3 regions of the Streptomyces sp. NPDC015139 genome follow, and region 1 is predicted to be linked to each of the others. Evidence: riboswitches for the same ligand, from Rfam matches in the RefSeq annotation. Region 1 holds a riboswitch; each other region holds the start of a gene.

Region 1 (4,894 bases):
CGAGGCCGGCCTGATCCGGGGCGCCTACCACTTCGCGCGGCCGGACCGGTCCTCCGGCGCCCGGCAGGCGGCCTACTTCGTGCGGCACGGCGGCGACTGGCGGGCGGACGGCTGGACGCTGCCGCCCGCGCTGGACATCGAGTACAACCCGTACGGGGGCACGGACAAGTGCTACGGGCTGGGCGAGCGGCGGATGGTCCGCTGGATCCGGTCGTTCAGCGACGAGATCCGGCGGGAGACCGGCCGCCGCCCGGTGATCTACACGACGACCCAGTGGTGGCGGCTCTGCACCGGGAACAGCCGCGCCTTCTCCTCCCACGCCCTGTGGATCGCCCGGCACGGCGGCTCGCGCCCGGGGAAGCTGCCCGGCGGCTGGCGGCGCTGGACGTTCTGGCAGTACGGGATCAAGGGCGGGCTGCCGGGTGACCAGAATCTCTTCCACGGCCCGGCGAGCCGGCTGCGGAGCTTCGCCCGGGGCTGAGACCCAAGGGGCGCCTGAGCCGACGCGGTCGGACGGGGACAAGCGGAACCCCGAACACTCGTTACAGTCACCATGGCGCCCGACCCAGTTCATCTTCCGTTCACCCAGGTTGCCTACGGTCGACCAGCCAATGACCTCGAACGATTGCCTGGGTAAATGGAAAGCTTCTCGCTGATCCTCGCGATAGTGGTTGTCACCGCTCTCGCGTTCGATTTCACGAACGGTTTCCACGACACCGCGAACGCGATGGCCACCACCATCTCGACAGGCGCTCTGAAGCCCAAGATCGCGGTGACCATGTCCGCCGCCCTCAACCTTGTGGGCGCATTCCTCTCCGTGGAGGTCGCGAACACGATCTCCAAGGGTCTCGTCGACGAGACCGGCATCCGTCCCGAGGTCATCTTCGCCGCCCTGGTCGGCGCGATCCTCTGGAATCTGCTGACCTGGCTGGTGGGCCTGCCGTCCAGTTCCTCACACGCCCTGATGGGCGGCCTGATCGGCGCCACCGTCGCCTCGGCCGGCTTCGGCGCGGTGCACGGCGAGGTCCTGGTGACCAAGGTGCTGCTGCCCGCGGTCGCCGCGCCGATCGTGGCGGGCCTCGCGGCCATGCTGGCCACCCGCTTCTCGTACGGCATCGGCGGCAAGGCCGAGGCCGAGGCCACGCGCAAGGGCTACCGCGCCGGCCAGATCGCCTCCGCCGGCCTGGTCTCCCTCGCCCACGGCACCAACGACGCCCAGAAGACGATGGGCATCATCACCCTCGCGCTGATCGCGGGCGGTGCCATCTCCCCCGGCTCCAACCCTCCCACCTGGGTCATCCTCTCCGCGGGTCTGGCCATCGCGCTCGGCACCTACATCGGCGGCTGGCGCATCATCCGCACCATGGGCAAGGGCCTGACCGACCTGGAGCCGCGCCAGGGCTTCGCCGCCCAGACCAGCGCCGCGACCGCCATCCTGGCCTCCTCCCACCTCGGCTTCTCCCTCTCCACCACCCACGTCGTCTCCGGCTCGGTGATGGGTGCGGGGCTCGGCCGCAAGGGCGGTGTGGTCCGCTGGTCCACCGCGACCCGTATGTTCGTCGCCTGGGCGCTGACCCTGCCGGCCGCCGCGCTGGTCGGCGCGGGCGCCGAGTCCGTCACGGACCTGGGTGACTGGGGCACCGCCGTCGTCGCGGTCTTCCTGGTCTCCGCCAGCGCCGCGATCTGGAAGCTCTCCCGCCGCGAGGTCGTCGACCACACCAACGTCGTCTCCGAGACCGAGGAGCCGGCCGGCGTGGTGACCACCGCCATCGCCGCCGTGATCCCGCCCCCGGCGGGCACGGTCGCCGAGGACCCGGCCGTCGCCTTCCCGCACCAGTCCACCGGCCCGGTCCGGGTCGCCGACACCGCCCCGGCCACCCCGCCGGCCGCCACCGTCTGACCCCGGCACCCCGGTTACTGAAGGAAGCATCCCCATGAAGATCGACTGGGCGGCCCTCGGCTCCGTCTTCGGCGTCAGCCTCGTGGTCACGGTGGGCCTGGTGGCCCTGTTCACCCTCGGCATCAAGGGTCTGGCCCGGCGCGAACAGGCCGCGGCCCAGGGCGACTCCGCCGCCCTCGCCGTCACCGGCGCGTACGTCTGCTTCGCCGCCTGCGCGGCCGCGGTGGCGTACGGCATGTACCTCATCGTCGCCAAGGCCTGACCCGGCGTCCGCCGCACGGCGGACGCGAACGAGCACCGCAGAGGCTCCCCTCCCCACCCGGGAGGGGAGCCTTCGGCATGCTCGCCCGCCCCACGATGTGGGGATCGGCACACTCTCCCCACGCAGGTCAAAGGCAAGTTGACGGCCCTTCCGGGCGCGTGGTGGACTGCCCAGGCCATGTACGGCGGCAAGAGAGGAAGCCGGTGCGAATCCGGCGCGGTCCCGCCACTGTGACCGGGGAAGAACCCCCGGGAGCCAGGAACTCTCACCGCCGGATCAGTCGAACCAGGGCGCGGACACCCTGAGTGAGGACACGTATCGCCATGCTCGGCTGCCGATCGAGGACCAGTACCAGGCCTGCCCCTGTGCCCACGGCCGGCTGAGCCGATGGGTGCCGATCGCTCCTACGCGTACGGCGCCGCCGCCGGCCTTCTCGGTGACCTGCTCCTCGGCGATCCCCGCCGCGGGCATCCCGTCGCCGCGTTCGGACGGGCGGCCGGGGCCGTGGAGAGCGCGTTGTGGCACGACCACCGCGGCTGGGGAACGCTGCACACCACCGTGTGCGCCGGTGGCGCCGTGGCCCTGGGCGCGCTGGCCGCGCACGCCGTACGCCCCTCCTTCGTCGCCTCCGCCGCGCTGACCGCCGCCGCCACCTGGTCGGTCGTCGGCGGGACTTCGCTCGCCCGGGAGGCCCGCGTCATCGGGCATGCCCTGGAGACCGGGGACGTCGACGCGGCCCGCGCACGGCTGCCCCATCTGTGCGGCCGGGACCCGCAGGCCCTGGACGCCGACGGGATCGCCCGGGCCGTGGTCGAGTCGGTCGCCGAGAACACGTCCGACGCCGTGGTGGGCGCCCTGGTGTGGGGAGCCGTCGCCGGAGTGCCGGGACTGCTCGGCTTCCGGGCGGTCAACACCCTGGACGCGATGGTGGGTCACAAGTCGCCCCGGTACCGGCGCTACGGCTGGGCCTCCGCCCGCCTGGACGACCTCGCCGGCTGGCCGGGGGCCCGGCTGACCGCCGTACTCGCCGCCGCGGCCGGCCCCGATCCGCGCGGTGCCCTGCGCGCCTGGAAGGCCGACGCGCACCGGCATCCGAGCCCCAACGCCGGGCCCGTGGAGGCCTCGTTCGCGGGCGCCCTCGGAGTGCGCCTGGGCGGGACGCTCTCCTACGGCGGGCGGGTCGAGCACCGCCCGGTGCTCAACGGCCGGTCCGGGCGCGCCGTCCGGGCCACCGACATCGACCGGGCCGTACGGCTCTCCCGCCGCGTCGGCCTGCTCGCGCTCGGCGTCACCGTCGCCGCGCGCCGACTCGTGAAGGGACGTGGGAAGTGAACGGGGGTCTCCTCGTCGCCGGCACCACCTCCGACGCCGGCAAGAGCGTCGTGACGGCCGGGATCTGCCGGTGGCTGGTGCGCCAGGGGGTGAAGGTCGCGCCGTTCAAGGCGCAGAACATGTCCCTCAACTCCTTCGTGACCCGTGAGGGTGCGGAGATCGGGCGGGCACAGGCCATGCAGGCGCAGGCGTGCCGGATCGAGCCGACCGCGCAGATGAACCCGGTGCTGCTGAAGCCGGGCGGCGAGCAGAGCAGCCAGGTGGTGCTGCTGGGCAAGCCGGTGGGCGAGATGAGCGCGCGCGGCTACCACGGCGGGCGCCAGCAGCGGCTGCTGGGCACGGTGCTGGACTGCCTGGCCGAGTTGCGGGGCACGTATGACGCGGTGATCTGTGAGGGGGCGGGCAGCCCGGCCGAGATCAACCTGCGCCGGACCGACATCGTCAACATGGGCGTCGCACGGGGCGCCCGGCTGCCCGTGCTGGTGGTGGGGGACATCGACCGCGGGGGCGTCTTCGCCTCCTTCTTCGGCACCGTCGCCCTGCTCTCCCCCGAGGACCAGCAGTTGGTCGCCGGGTTCCTGGTGAACAAGTTCCGGGGCGACGTCAGCCTGCTGGAGCCGGGGTTGGACATGCTGCACGGCCTCACCGGGCGGCGGACCTACGGCGTCCTGCCGTTCCGGCACGGCCTCGGCATCGACGAGGAGGACGGGCTGCGCGTCTCGCTGCGCGGCACGGTCCGGGAGTCCACCGTCGCTCCCCCGGTCGGCGAGGACGTGCTGCGGGTCGCCGTGTGCGCGATCCCGCTGATGTCCAACTTCACCGACGTGGACGCGCTCGCCGCCGAACCGGGTGTCGTGGTGCGGTTCGTGGACCGCCCGGAGGAGCTGGCGGACGCCGACCTCGTGGTGGTCCCGGGCACGCGCGGGACCGTACGGGCGCTCCAGTGGCTGCGGGAGCGCGGGCTCGCGCGGGCGCTCGCCAGGAGGGCCGCCGAGGGGCGTCCGGTCCTCGGCATCTGCGGTGGCTTCCAGATCCTCGGCGAGCACATCGAGGACGAGGTCGAGTCGCGCGCCGGGGACGTCCCCGGGCTCGGACTGCTGCCGGTGCGGGTGCGGTTCGCCCGCGAGAAGACGCTGACCCGGCCGGTCGGCGAGGCCCTCGGCGAACCGGTCGAGGGATACGAGATCCACCACGGGGTGGCCACCGTCGGCGGGGGCGAGCCCTTCCTGGACGGCTGCCGGGTCGGCCAGACGTGGGGCACGCACTGGCACGGTTCGCTGGAGTCGGACGGTTTCCGGCGGGCCTTCCTGCGGGAGGTGGCGGCCGCCGCGGGCCGCCGCTTCACACCGGCGCCGGACGTTTCCTTCGCCGCGCTGCGCGAGGAGCAGCTCGACCGGCTC
Region 2 (4,894 bases), on a different contig from region 1:
CGTCCGTACCGCTGCCCATGGCGATGCCCAGATCGGCGCCGGCGAGCGCGGCGGCGTCGTTCACGCCGTCCCCGACGACCGCGACCCGCCCGCCACCGTCCTGCAACCGCCGGACGAGGGCCGCCTTGTCCTCGGGCGTGCAGCGGGCGTGCACCTCGTCGATGCCGAGTGCGCCGGCCACGGCTCTGGCGGGTGCCTCACGGTCACCGGTGGCGAGAACCGGCCGGATCCCGAGTCGGCGCAGTCGGTCCACGGCTCGGTAGCTGCCGGGCCGGACGACGTCGCCGACCGCGATCAGCGCCTCGGCGCGTCCGTCGACGCGTACGAGGACGGGTGTGTGCGCGGCGTCCTCCGCCGCTGTGAGCGCGGCCCGCAGCACCGTCGGCAACTCGCCCTCCGGGGAGAGGACTTCCACTGTCCGGCCGTCGACGCGGCCGCATACCCCCCGTCCCGGCGTGGCCGTGAAGTCGCGCACGGCGGGGAGCGGTTGCCCGGCCGGTGCGCGTCGCGCGCAACTGGTGACGGCTCGCCCGAGCGGGTGTTCCGAACCCTGTTCCACGGCACCGGCCAGGCGGAGGACCGTCTCCTGGCCGAGACCGCCCGGAGCCGCGGTGATCCTGGCGACGGTCATGTGGCCGCTGGTCAGCGTGCCGGTCTTGTCCAGGACCACGGTGTCGACGTGCCGGAGTGCCTCCAGGGTCCGCGGACCGCCGACCAGTACGCCCAGTTGGGCGCCGCGGCCGGTCGCGGCCATGAGGGCGGTGGGCGTGGCCAGGCCGAGCGCGCAGGGGCAGGCCACGACGAGCACGGCCACGCACGCGGTGATCGCCGCCTGAGGGTCGGCTCCGGCGCCGAGCCAGAACCCGAGCACGGTGACGGCGACGGTCAGCACGACGGGTACGAACACCCCGGCCACGGCGTCGGCCAGTCGCTGCGCCCGCGCCTTGCCCGCCTGGGCGTCGGTCACCAGCCGGGTGATCCGGGCCAGTCGGGTGTCGCTCCCGACGGCGGTGGCTCGCACCAGGAGCAGACCACCGGCGTTGACCGCTCCTCCGACGAGGGCGGATCCGGGCCCCACCTCGACCGGCTCGCTCTCGCCGGTGACCAGGGACAGATCCAGGGCGGAACTGCCCTCCACCACACGGCCGTCGGTGGCGACCCGCTCACCGGGGCGCACGGCGAAGACCTGCCCCACCCGCAGCTGTTCGATGGGCACGGAACGCTCGCGGTGCCCGTCGCGCACGGACACCTCCTTGGCGGCCAGCTCCGCGAGCGACCGCAGGGCGGCTCCGGTACCTCGCCCGGCCCGCGCCTCCAGGAACCGCCCGGCGAGCACGAACAGCGGTACGCCGACCGCGGCTTCCAGGTACACGTGCGCGGGGCCGTCCGACGCGGACGGCAGCAGACTGAACGGCATCCGCATCCCCGGGTCGCCCGCTCCCCCGAGGAACAGCGCGTACGCCGACCAGGAGAAGGACGCCACCACGCCCAGCGAAACGAGGGTGTCCATGGTGGCCGCGGAGTGACGCAGTCCGCGCACCGCCCGTGCGTGGATCGGCCAGGCGCTCCACACCGCCACCGGGGCCGCCAGCACGAAGCACAGCCACTGCCAGTTCCGGAACTGCAGGGAGGGCACCATCGACAGGACCAGCACGGGAACGGCGAGCAGCGCGGTGACCACGAGCCGCTCGCGCTCCTGGAGCGCGGCGGCCTCGGCAGCCTTCTCGCCGCCGTCGGTCCCGTCGCGCCTGTCCGGTACGGCGGGCTCGGGCAGCGCGGCCTCGTACCCCGCCCGCTGGACGGCCGTGACAAGGTCCTCCGCGGGGATGTCCGCCGGGTGGCTGACCCGGGCGCGTCCGGTGGCGAGGTTGACGGTGGCCGTGACCCCGTCGAGCCCGGCCAGCTTCTTCTCCACCCGGCGGACGCACGCGGCACACGTCATACCGCCGACCGTCAGATCCGTGACCACCAGCGGCGCCAGGGGTTCGGCCCCCATCACTGACCGCCGCCGTGCATGCCGGGCATGTCATGCGTGCCGCCTCCGCTGCCTCCGCCGCCTCCGGAGCCGTGCATGCCCGGCGCCACCGGCCCGGCGGCCGATCCCACGGCGTACGCCGCCGAGAAGACCAGCACCAGCAGCAACAGGAAGCCGCAGAGCCTGGGCGGGGGCAGCAAGGTGCGGGGAACCGCGGCCGCGCCGCGGGAGGGATGTCGGGACTCGGCCATGCTCGACCTTCCTGGTCGCTCGAACCGTCGTACGGCGCAAGAGGTCGCAGCCGTACCGCTCCAGCAGTCGGACGGATCGGTGGCGGAGTTCCCGCACGGGACGATGGCGTAGGCCACATGGCGGACCCGTGCGGTGCTCGACGTCAGCCGGTGTCGGCGGAGCGGGTGTTCCAGCGTTCCTCGATCCTGGCCAGGCGCCAGTAGGCGATGGCGACCGCCCAGACGACCACGAACAGACCGACGATGACGTAGCCGACGCTGTCCAGGTTCAGCCCCGCGATCCAGCCGGTGACGCCGTCGCTCAGGCCGAGCTTGTCGTGCAGGACGCCGACCAGTTCGATGGTGCCGACGAAGAACGCGACGGCGATGGACAGGCCGGTGATCGTGAGGTTGTAGAACACCTTGCGGACGGGGTTCGAGAACGCCCACTGGTAGGCGAAGTTCATGAAGGTGCCGTCGAGGGTGTCGAACAGGCTCATGCCGGCGGCGAACAGCAGGGGCAGGCACAGCACCGCGTACCAGGGCAGCCCGGCGGCGGCGCCGTTGCCGGCCAGCGCGAGGAGCAGGACCTCGGTCGTGGTGTCGAAGCCGATCCCGAAGAGGAAGCCGAGGGGGAACATCTGGCCCGGGCGGCGGATGGACCTGGTGAGCCGTCCCAGGATGCGGTTCATGAACCCGCGCGAGTCGAGGTGCGCCTGCAGCTCGGCCTCGTCGTACCGGCCAGCGCGCATGGCCCGGAAGACCCGCAGGATGCCGAACAGGGCCACGAGGTTGAGCGCGGCGATGAGGTACAGGAAGGACCCCGAGACCGTGGTGCCCACGGTGCCCAGGACCTGGTGGGTACGGGAGCCGTCGTTCATCAGGGTGCCGGCGAGCTTCGCACCGCCGGCGACCAGGGCGGCCATCACGACCACGACGCTGGAGTGCCCGAGGGCGAACCAGAAGCCCACGGAGACGGGCCGCTTGCCGTCGGCCATCAGCTTGCGGGTGGTGTTGTCGATCGCGGCGATGTGGTCGGCGTCGAAGGCGTGCCGCATGCCGAGCGTGTAGGCGGTGACGCCCAGCCCGACCCCGAACGCCTTCGTGCCGACCTCGTAGTGATGCGGTATCACCAGCAGGAAGAGGATCCCGAAGGCGACCACGTGCAGTGCCACGATCACGGCCAGGAGCCCCGCGGTGCGGACGGTGTCCTCGCGACGCCAGCGGAAGGACGGTTCGGCGTCGGTTTCGGGCACGCCTCGGGACACGGTCATGCGGGTCACGCTCCAGCACCTCGTGGATCAGCTTCGTGATGCCGTGGCCGGTCTCCTGGCTGACGGGTCGACGCGCCCGCCCCTGCCTTCCCGGCCGTGCGGCCAGTGGCATACGTGGGGCGGGAACTCCCCGATCACAGTGGCGAGGGCCGCTCCGGACTGAGCCCCTGAGGGCTGTCACCGGTCTTCCCGAACACCACGGCCCGTCCACCCTAGAAGGCCGAGGTCGTCGGCTGCAAGATTGCACAACTGCTCAGGTATGGAGGCGATCGCCCCGGGCTGCGATGATGACGGCATGCATCTCGTCCCCGCGGACCGTGCCGGGCAGCGCACCATCGACGGCGACCGGGTCTGTGACGCCATCGCCGCCGTCGGCGAGCCCGAGCGGGTGCGCACCTGGGCCGACCGCTTCTCCCTGCTCTCCGATCCCGGGCGGCTGTCCCTGCTGCTCGCCGTCCACGAGGCCGGTCCCATCGCCGTCTCCGACCTGGCCGTGGCCACCGGAATGCGCGACACCACCGTCTCCCAGGCACTGCGGCTGCTGCGGGCCGCGGGAGTGGTCGAAGGCCGCAAGGACGGCCGGATCGTGCGCTACCACCTCGTCGACGGGCCGATGGCCGCGCTGCTGGAGCACTGCAAGTCCGCCGACACCGGCGACGTCCGCGTACGGCCCCACCGGTCCGAGGAGTAGGGCACCGAACGCGGCCGCGCACCGGGGAGCGACCGCGGCGCCGCGCCGTGTCGGCATCCGGGCCGGTGTCGGCCGGAGCCCTCAGCCGCGGGCGCGGGCGTTGAGCCGGGCGGCCTGTCGCGTCAGGTGGTCGCGTTCGGCCAGGTTGGGAGCCCTGTGCGCCGCCTCGGCGTACAGGCGTGCGGCCGTCACCACATCCCCGTCACGCTCGTGCAGGTACGCCGACACGGCCGAGTGGCGGGGCAGCGACGCGTCCAGTTCCGCCAGCGCGGCGAGCCCGGCACGCGGGCCGTCCGCCTCGCCGACGGCGACGGCGCGGTTGAGCCGGACGACGGGGCTGTCGGTGAGGCGTACCAACTCGTCGTACCACTCGACGATCTGCACCCAGTCCGTGTCCTCCGCACGCTGCGCGTCCGCGTGCAGGGCGGCGACGGCCGCCTGGGCCTGGAACTCGCCAAGACGGTCCCTCGACAGAGCCGCCTGCAAGAGGGCGATGCCCTCGGCGATCGCCTTCGTGTCCCAGCGGCCGCGGTCCTGCTCGGCGAGCGGCACCAGGCTGCCGTCCGGCCCGGTCCGGGCGGGCCGCCGGGCATGATGCAGCAGCATCAGCGCGAGCAGCCCCGCCACCTCGGGGTGGTCGATCCCGGCCGCGAGCTGCCGGGTGAGCCGGATCGCCTCGGCGGCGAGGTCGACGTCACCGCCGTACCCCTCGTTGAAGATCAGG
Region 3 (4,894 bases), on a different contig from region 1:
CCAGGTGTCCGGGCTGCCGCGCTCACCCGCGACGGTCGAGAAGCGGGCGACCAGGTCGGTGCGCGTGCCGGGCTGGAAGACCGCCGCCCTGGTGTAGGCGCTGACGTCGTGGGTCACCTCGAAATGGCCGAAGGCGCCGCTTCCCTTGGCGTGCGGCTGGCGCTCGGGAATCCTCTCCCGGTTGAACTGCGCCATCTGCTCGATCAGATACGCGTCCTGGAGCAGGATCGGTCCTCCGGGGCCGACGGTGAGCGAGTGTTCGTCGCTCTCCACCGGTGCGCCCGAGTCGGAGGTGGTGGCGGGGCGGATCTCCGTCATGAGGCTGCCTTTCGTCGTGCGCCGACGGCGGCGCAGCGGCTCCTGGGCGCCGGTCTCCCGCCAGCGGGGCGGCACTCGCCTCCCTGCGCTGTCCTGCCCGCGCACGCGCGGGGGGCCCGGCCGGCACCTGGCTTCCCACATCGCGTGACCCACGGGGAGCGGGCTAAACACCCTCGTCGCGATGTACCGCGGGTCGCGGGACGGGGTGCCTGCCTCCTCGGGGCGGGTGTTAGGTTCGCGGCGGGACCGCCGGGTCGCTCCCGGTACCCGGCCCCGGCGCTCGAATCCGGGACGGCAGCAGGAGGAACAGGCACGTGACCAGCCGCGTCACCCTCGTCTCGCCCGCGACGAGCCCGTCGATGCGGCGGGCCCGCTTCGACGACGGCGACTCGCTCGACGAGGCCGGGGCGGCCCGCGCCCGCGCCGCCGCCGGGCACCTGCGCGCCCCCGGCCGGGTGCTGACCTCACCGAGCGTGCGCTGCCGGGAGACGGCCGAGGCGCTGGGCCTCGTCGGTGCGCGGGACTCGGCGCCGGCCGGTCTGGACGCGGGCCGCTGGCGAGGCCGCACCCTGGAGGAGGTGGGGGCCACCGAACCGGAGGCCGTGGGCCGCTGGCTCACCGACGCCGGATCCGCGCCCCACGGCGGCGAGTCGGTGCGGGAGCTGTGCGAACGGGTCGGGCGGTGGCTGGACGCCGTACAGGGCACGGACGGCCGCACCCTCGCCGTGGTCGAGCCGGAGGTCGTACGGGCCGCGGTCGTGCACGTCCTCGGGCTGCCCGCGGCCGCCTTCTGGCGGCTGGACGTGCCGCCGTTGACGGCGACGGAACTGAGCGGCCGGGCCGGACGGTGGAATCTGCGGCTCGGTCAGCCGCCGGCCGGACCGGACGCGGCCGCCGCCTGCTGAGCCGGGGCGGTCGCCGTGGCTCAGGAGGCTGCCTCCCCGGCGCCGGCGCGGCAGCGTCGCCGCCGCGCGGCGCGAACACCCGTTCCGAACGGGCGTCCGGTGTCCCGGGACCGTCAGTGCGGGGCGGGAACCGTCCGTCCGGAAGATGCCTTGGCCGGCCGGGGGTTCAGCTGCCGCTCGGCCAACTCGCCGAAGAGCAGACCGAATCCGACCCACAGGACGGTCTGGATGGCCAGGGTGGAGAGCCGGAACCGCCACAACAGGCGGGCCGGGAAGTGCGCGGGCAGCTCGTTGACGGCGGGCAGGAAGGCGTAGGCGAGCCCGATGACGACGACGAAGGCGGCCACCGCGACGACGGTCGCCCACCAGTTGCCCAGACGGGGCGCGAGACGCTTGCCGAGGATGGTGGCGCCCACCGCGAGGAGCACGCTGAGGGCCATCATCAGGAAGAACAGGGTGGTCCGCTTGCCGATGGTCTCGGGCTGACCGACGGACGGCGGGTTGGCCGGGTACTTCAGGAACGGCACGACGTACACGGCGACCAGCGCGCAGCCGGACAGCAGCAGCGCGGTCGCCCGCGCGCTGAAGCGGCCGACACGGCCGAGCGCGAAGGAGTACGCGAGCGCGGCGATGCCGCCGAAGGCGACCCCGTAGACGAGGACGCCCGTGGCGAGGCCGGCGGTGGACTGCAGGGAGCGGGAGACGACTTCCATCTCGTGCTCGTGGGAGTGGGCGTCCTCGAAGGCGATCGCCTGGTCGACGCTCGGCTCACCGAGGAGGTAGGCCACGACGAGGGCGAGCACGCCGGCCACGAGGCCGGCGAGCATGCCCCGCACGAGGAGGTTTCTTACCGTTGCGGAGTTCATGGTGCGCGGCGTCCCTCGCGTCAGTGGCAGGGGAAGCCGAGCAGGTGGCGGGCGTCGTGCACCCACTCGTGGACGTCGGTGCCGTTGAACACGGACGTGGCGCCCTGCTCGGCGCCGACGAAGTAGAGCAGGACGAGCATCAGGACGCCGAAGAAGACCGCCCAGGGGGCTATCGCCTTCAGCGGCAGCGTGGCGGGAACGGCGGGGGTGTCGGCAGTCGGCTGGGCGACGGTCTGCGCCATGGCAGGGCCTCCTCTGGGAGTTCGCGTCCCATCTCGGTGGTGCACAGGACGACGGCCACGGGTCTGACTCGGCGGACCACCCCGAGGGGTGTCCCGCATACAGTGGCGCGACCGTGCCGGATTCCCACCGGCTTCCGTCTCGCCGTCGTCGATATCGGACAGACCGTACCGCGAGACGCGTGCGCGGCCAAGACCGCGTCCACCGCAGTGATCTTCCTCTCGTGACGGCACGTCAGATTCGGGACGCCAGGGGGTAGCCGTGAGACGGCTGAGGGACTACTCCGGGAGCACCAGACGGGCCGTCTCCCCCGGCCGTACTCCCACCGCCAGGTCCCGCAGGCGGAGGTCGATGGGGCCACGGCCGGAGGCCGGTACGGCGATCTCCAGCAGGCCGCTGCGCAGGCGCAGGTGGACGCCCCAGTGGCCGTGGTAGCGGATGGCGAAGCCGTAGGAGGAGAGTTCGGGCAGCGGGACGGGGTCCAGGCGCAGGGCGCCGCCCCGGGTCTCCAGGCCGGTCAGCCCGCGCTGGACGAGGTCGAGCGTGCCGGCCATCGCGCCGAGGTGGATGCCCTCCCCGGTGGTGCCGCCCTGGAGGTCGGCGATGTCGCCGCGCAGCGCCTCCTGGACGAAGGCCCAGGCGTCGGTCCGGCGGGCCCGGGCCAGGATCCAGCCGAGGACCAGGCCGCTGAGGGTGGAACCGTGACTGGTGCGGTGCAGGTAGTGGTCGACGGTCGCGGTCCAGGTCCGCTCGTCCAGCGGGTAGCCCAACCGGTCGAACAGGGAGTTCAGTTCGGGCGGGGCGAAGAGGTAGCCGAGCATCAGCACGTCGGCCTGCTTGGACGCCTTGTACCGGTTGACGGTGTCCCCCTCGGCCTCCAGGATCCGGTCCAGGCGGCGGATGTCGCCGTACCGTTTCCGGTAGCCGTCCCAGTCCAGCTCGGCGAGGCCGGCGTACCCCTCGAACTGGCTGATCACCCCGTCGTGGAAGGGGACGTGCAGGGTGCGGGAGACCTCCTCCCAGCGGGCGGGCTCGTCCTCGGCCAGTCCGACGGCCTCGGTGAGTTCGCGGCGGCGCGGCTCGGGCAGGGCGCTCAGCAGCTCCAGCGCGCGGGTGAGCACCCAGGCGGCGGTGACGTTGGTGTACGCGTTGTCGTCCAGGCCCGGCCGGCTCGCACCGGGGTAGGCCTCGTGGTACTCGTCGGGACCGACCACGCCACGGATGCGGTACCGGCCGAGGTGGGGGTCGTAGCCGGCGGAGTCCGCCCAGAAGCGGGCGATCTGGAGCAGCATCTCGGCGCCCTCGCCGTGCAGGAAGTCGAGGTCGCCGGTCGCCTCCCAGTACTGCCACACGTTGTACGCGACCGCCGAGCCCACGTGGTGCTGGAGCCGGGAGTGGTCGGGCAGCCAGCGCCCGGAGCGCGGGTTGAGGTGGAGCTGCTGGGTCTCCTCGCGGCCGTCGCTGCCGCTCTGCCAGGGGTACCGCGCGCCGCGCCGGCCGAGTTCGTGGGCGGCGTGGCAGGCGGCGTCCAGCCGGCGGTGGCGGTAGCGGAGCAGGGCGCGGGAGACCTCGGGCAGGTGCAGGTTGAGGTAGGGCAGGACGAAGAGTTCGTCCCAGAAGACGTGCCCGCGGTAGGCCTCGCCGTGCAGTCCGCGCGCGGGGACGCCGACGTCGAGGTCGGCGGTGTGCGGGGAGAGGGTCTGCAGCAGGTGGAACAGGTGCAGGCGCAGGATGCTGCCCGCCTCGCCGGGCACCTCCAGCGCCGTGCGCCGCCACAGCTGGTCCCAGGCCGCCGCGTGTGTCTCCAGCAGTTCGTCGAAGCCGGGCGCGTCCCGGACCCGGTCGACCGCGGCGCGCAGCGGGTCGCCGATGGCGGGGTCGCGGGAGGTGTGCAGCGCGACGGTCTTGTCGAGGGTGACGGTACGGCCGGGCGGCAGGCGCAACCGGACGTGCTGGACCGCCCGTCGGCCTTCGCCGGCGTGGGTGACCGGGGCGTCGGCGGTCAGCCGGGCGGCGAGTTCGAAACTGATGTCCGAGGTGCGGGTGCGGCAGCGCAGCCACACCGTGCCGGGTGCGGCGGTGCCGGTGTGGACGTGGGTGAGGTGCCTGCCGTCGAGGTCCCGGTAGCGGGCCACACCGGAGTTGGTGACCTCGCCGTCGATCGCGGACTCGACCTCCAGGTCGACGGTGTCGCCCTCGGCGGTGAACTCGGTGCGCAGAGCGGCGAGATGGGGGTCGTGCAGATGGACGAGGCGCAGTTGGCGCACGTGCAGCGAGCCGCCGGTGCCGAGGGGGTAGCGGGTACGGCGTTCCAGCAGGCCGGGGTCGAGGTGGAGCACCTGGTGGTGGTCGGTGACCGGGACGGTGTCCGGGGTGAGCCAGTCGGCGCCGGCCGGGCGGAAGCGCAGCGGCAGCCAGTTGGGCAGGTTGACCATGTCCTCGTTCTCGACCCGTCGTCCGGCGACCTCGGAGGTGAGCCGGTCGTAGCAGCCGGCGGCGTAGGTGCCGGGGTGGTGGACGGCGTCGGCGGTGCACTCGGGCAGCGCTCCCCGGGTCGCGAAGTAG

What was found. Region 1 has a riboswitch for cobalamin ahead of ACF08B_RS17230 (cobalamin biosynthesis protein). Riboswitches for the same ligand answer to the same signal wherever they lie in the genome.
Region 2: another riboswitch for cobalamin. It lies ahead of ACF08B_RS29100 (HoxN/HupN/NixA family nickel/cobalt transporter); the one in region 1 lies ahead of ACF08B_RS17230 (cobalamin biosynthesis protein).
Region 3: another riboswitch for cobalamin. It lies ahead of ACF08B_RS01890 (CbtB-domain containing protein); the one in region 1 lies ahead of ACF08B_RS17230 (cobalamin biosynthesis protein).

What each region holds. Positions count from the first base shown of each region.
Region 1 covers NZ_JBIBUW010000005.1:504,220-509,113, reverse strand. Annotated here, with positions in the region: gene ACF08B_RS17245 (lysozyme) at 1-481, shown strand, start outside; gene ACF08B_RS17240 (anion permease) at 638-1,900, shown strand; gene ACF08B_RS17235 (hypothetical protein) at 1,935-2,162, shown strand; cobalamin riboswitch at 2,307-2,448, shown strand; gene ACF08B_RS17230 (cobalamin biosynthesis protein) at 2,550-3,494, shown strand; gene ACF08B_RS17225 (cobyric acid synthase) at 3,491-4,894, shown strand, end outside.
Region 2 covers NZ_JBIBUW010000012.1:92,192-97,085, reverse strand. Annotated here, with positions in the region: gene ACF08B_RS29110 (heavy metal translocating P-type ATPase) at 1-1,996, opposite strand, end outside; gene ACF08B_RS29105 (hypothetical protein) at 1,996-2,226, opposite strand; partial or broken gene ACF08B_RS29100 (HoxN/HupN/NixA family nickel/cobalt transporter) at 2,370-3,498, opposite strand; cobalamin riboswitch at 3,507-3,695, opposite strand; gene ACF08B_RS29095 (ArsR/SmtB family transcription factor) at 3,775-4,170, shown strand; gene ACF08B_RS29090 (RNA polymerase sigma factor) at 4,252-4,894, opposite strand, start outside.
Region 3 covers NZ_JBIBUW010000001.1:410,452-415,345, reverse strand. Annotated here, with positions in the region: gene ACF08B_RS01905 (catalase) at 1-318, opposite strand, end outside; gene ACF08B_RS01900 (histidine phosphatase family protein) at 633-1,223, shown strand; gene ACF08B_RS01895 (CbtA family protein) at 1,337-2,089, opposite strand; gene ACF08B_RS01890 (CbtB-domain containing protein) at 2,110-2,331, opposite strand; cobalamin riboswitch at 2,368-2,513, opposite strand; gene ACF08B_RS01885 (glycoside hydrolase family 65 protein) at 2,608-4,894, opposite strand, start outside.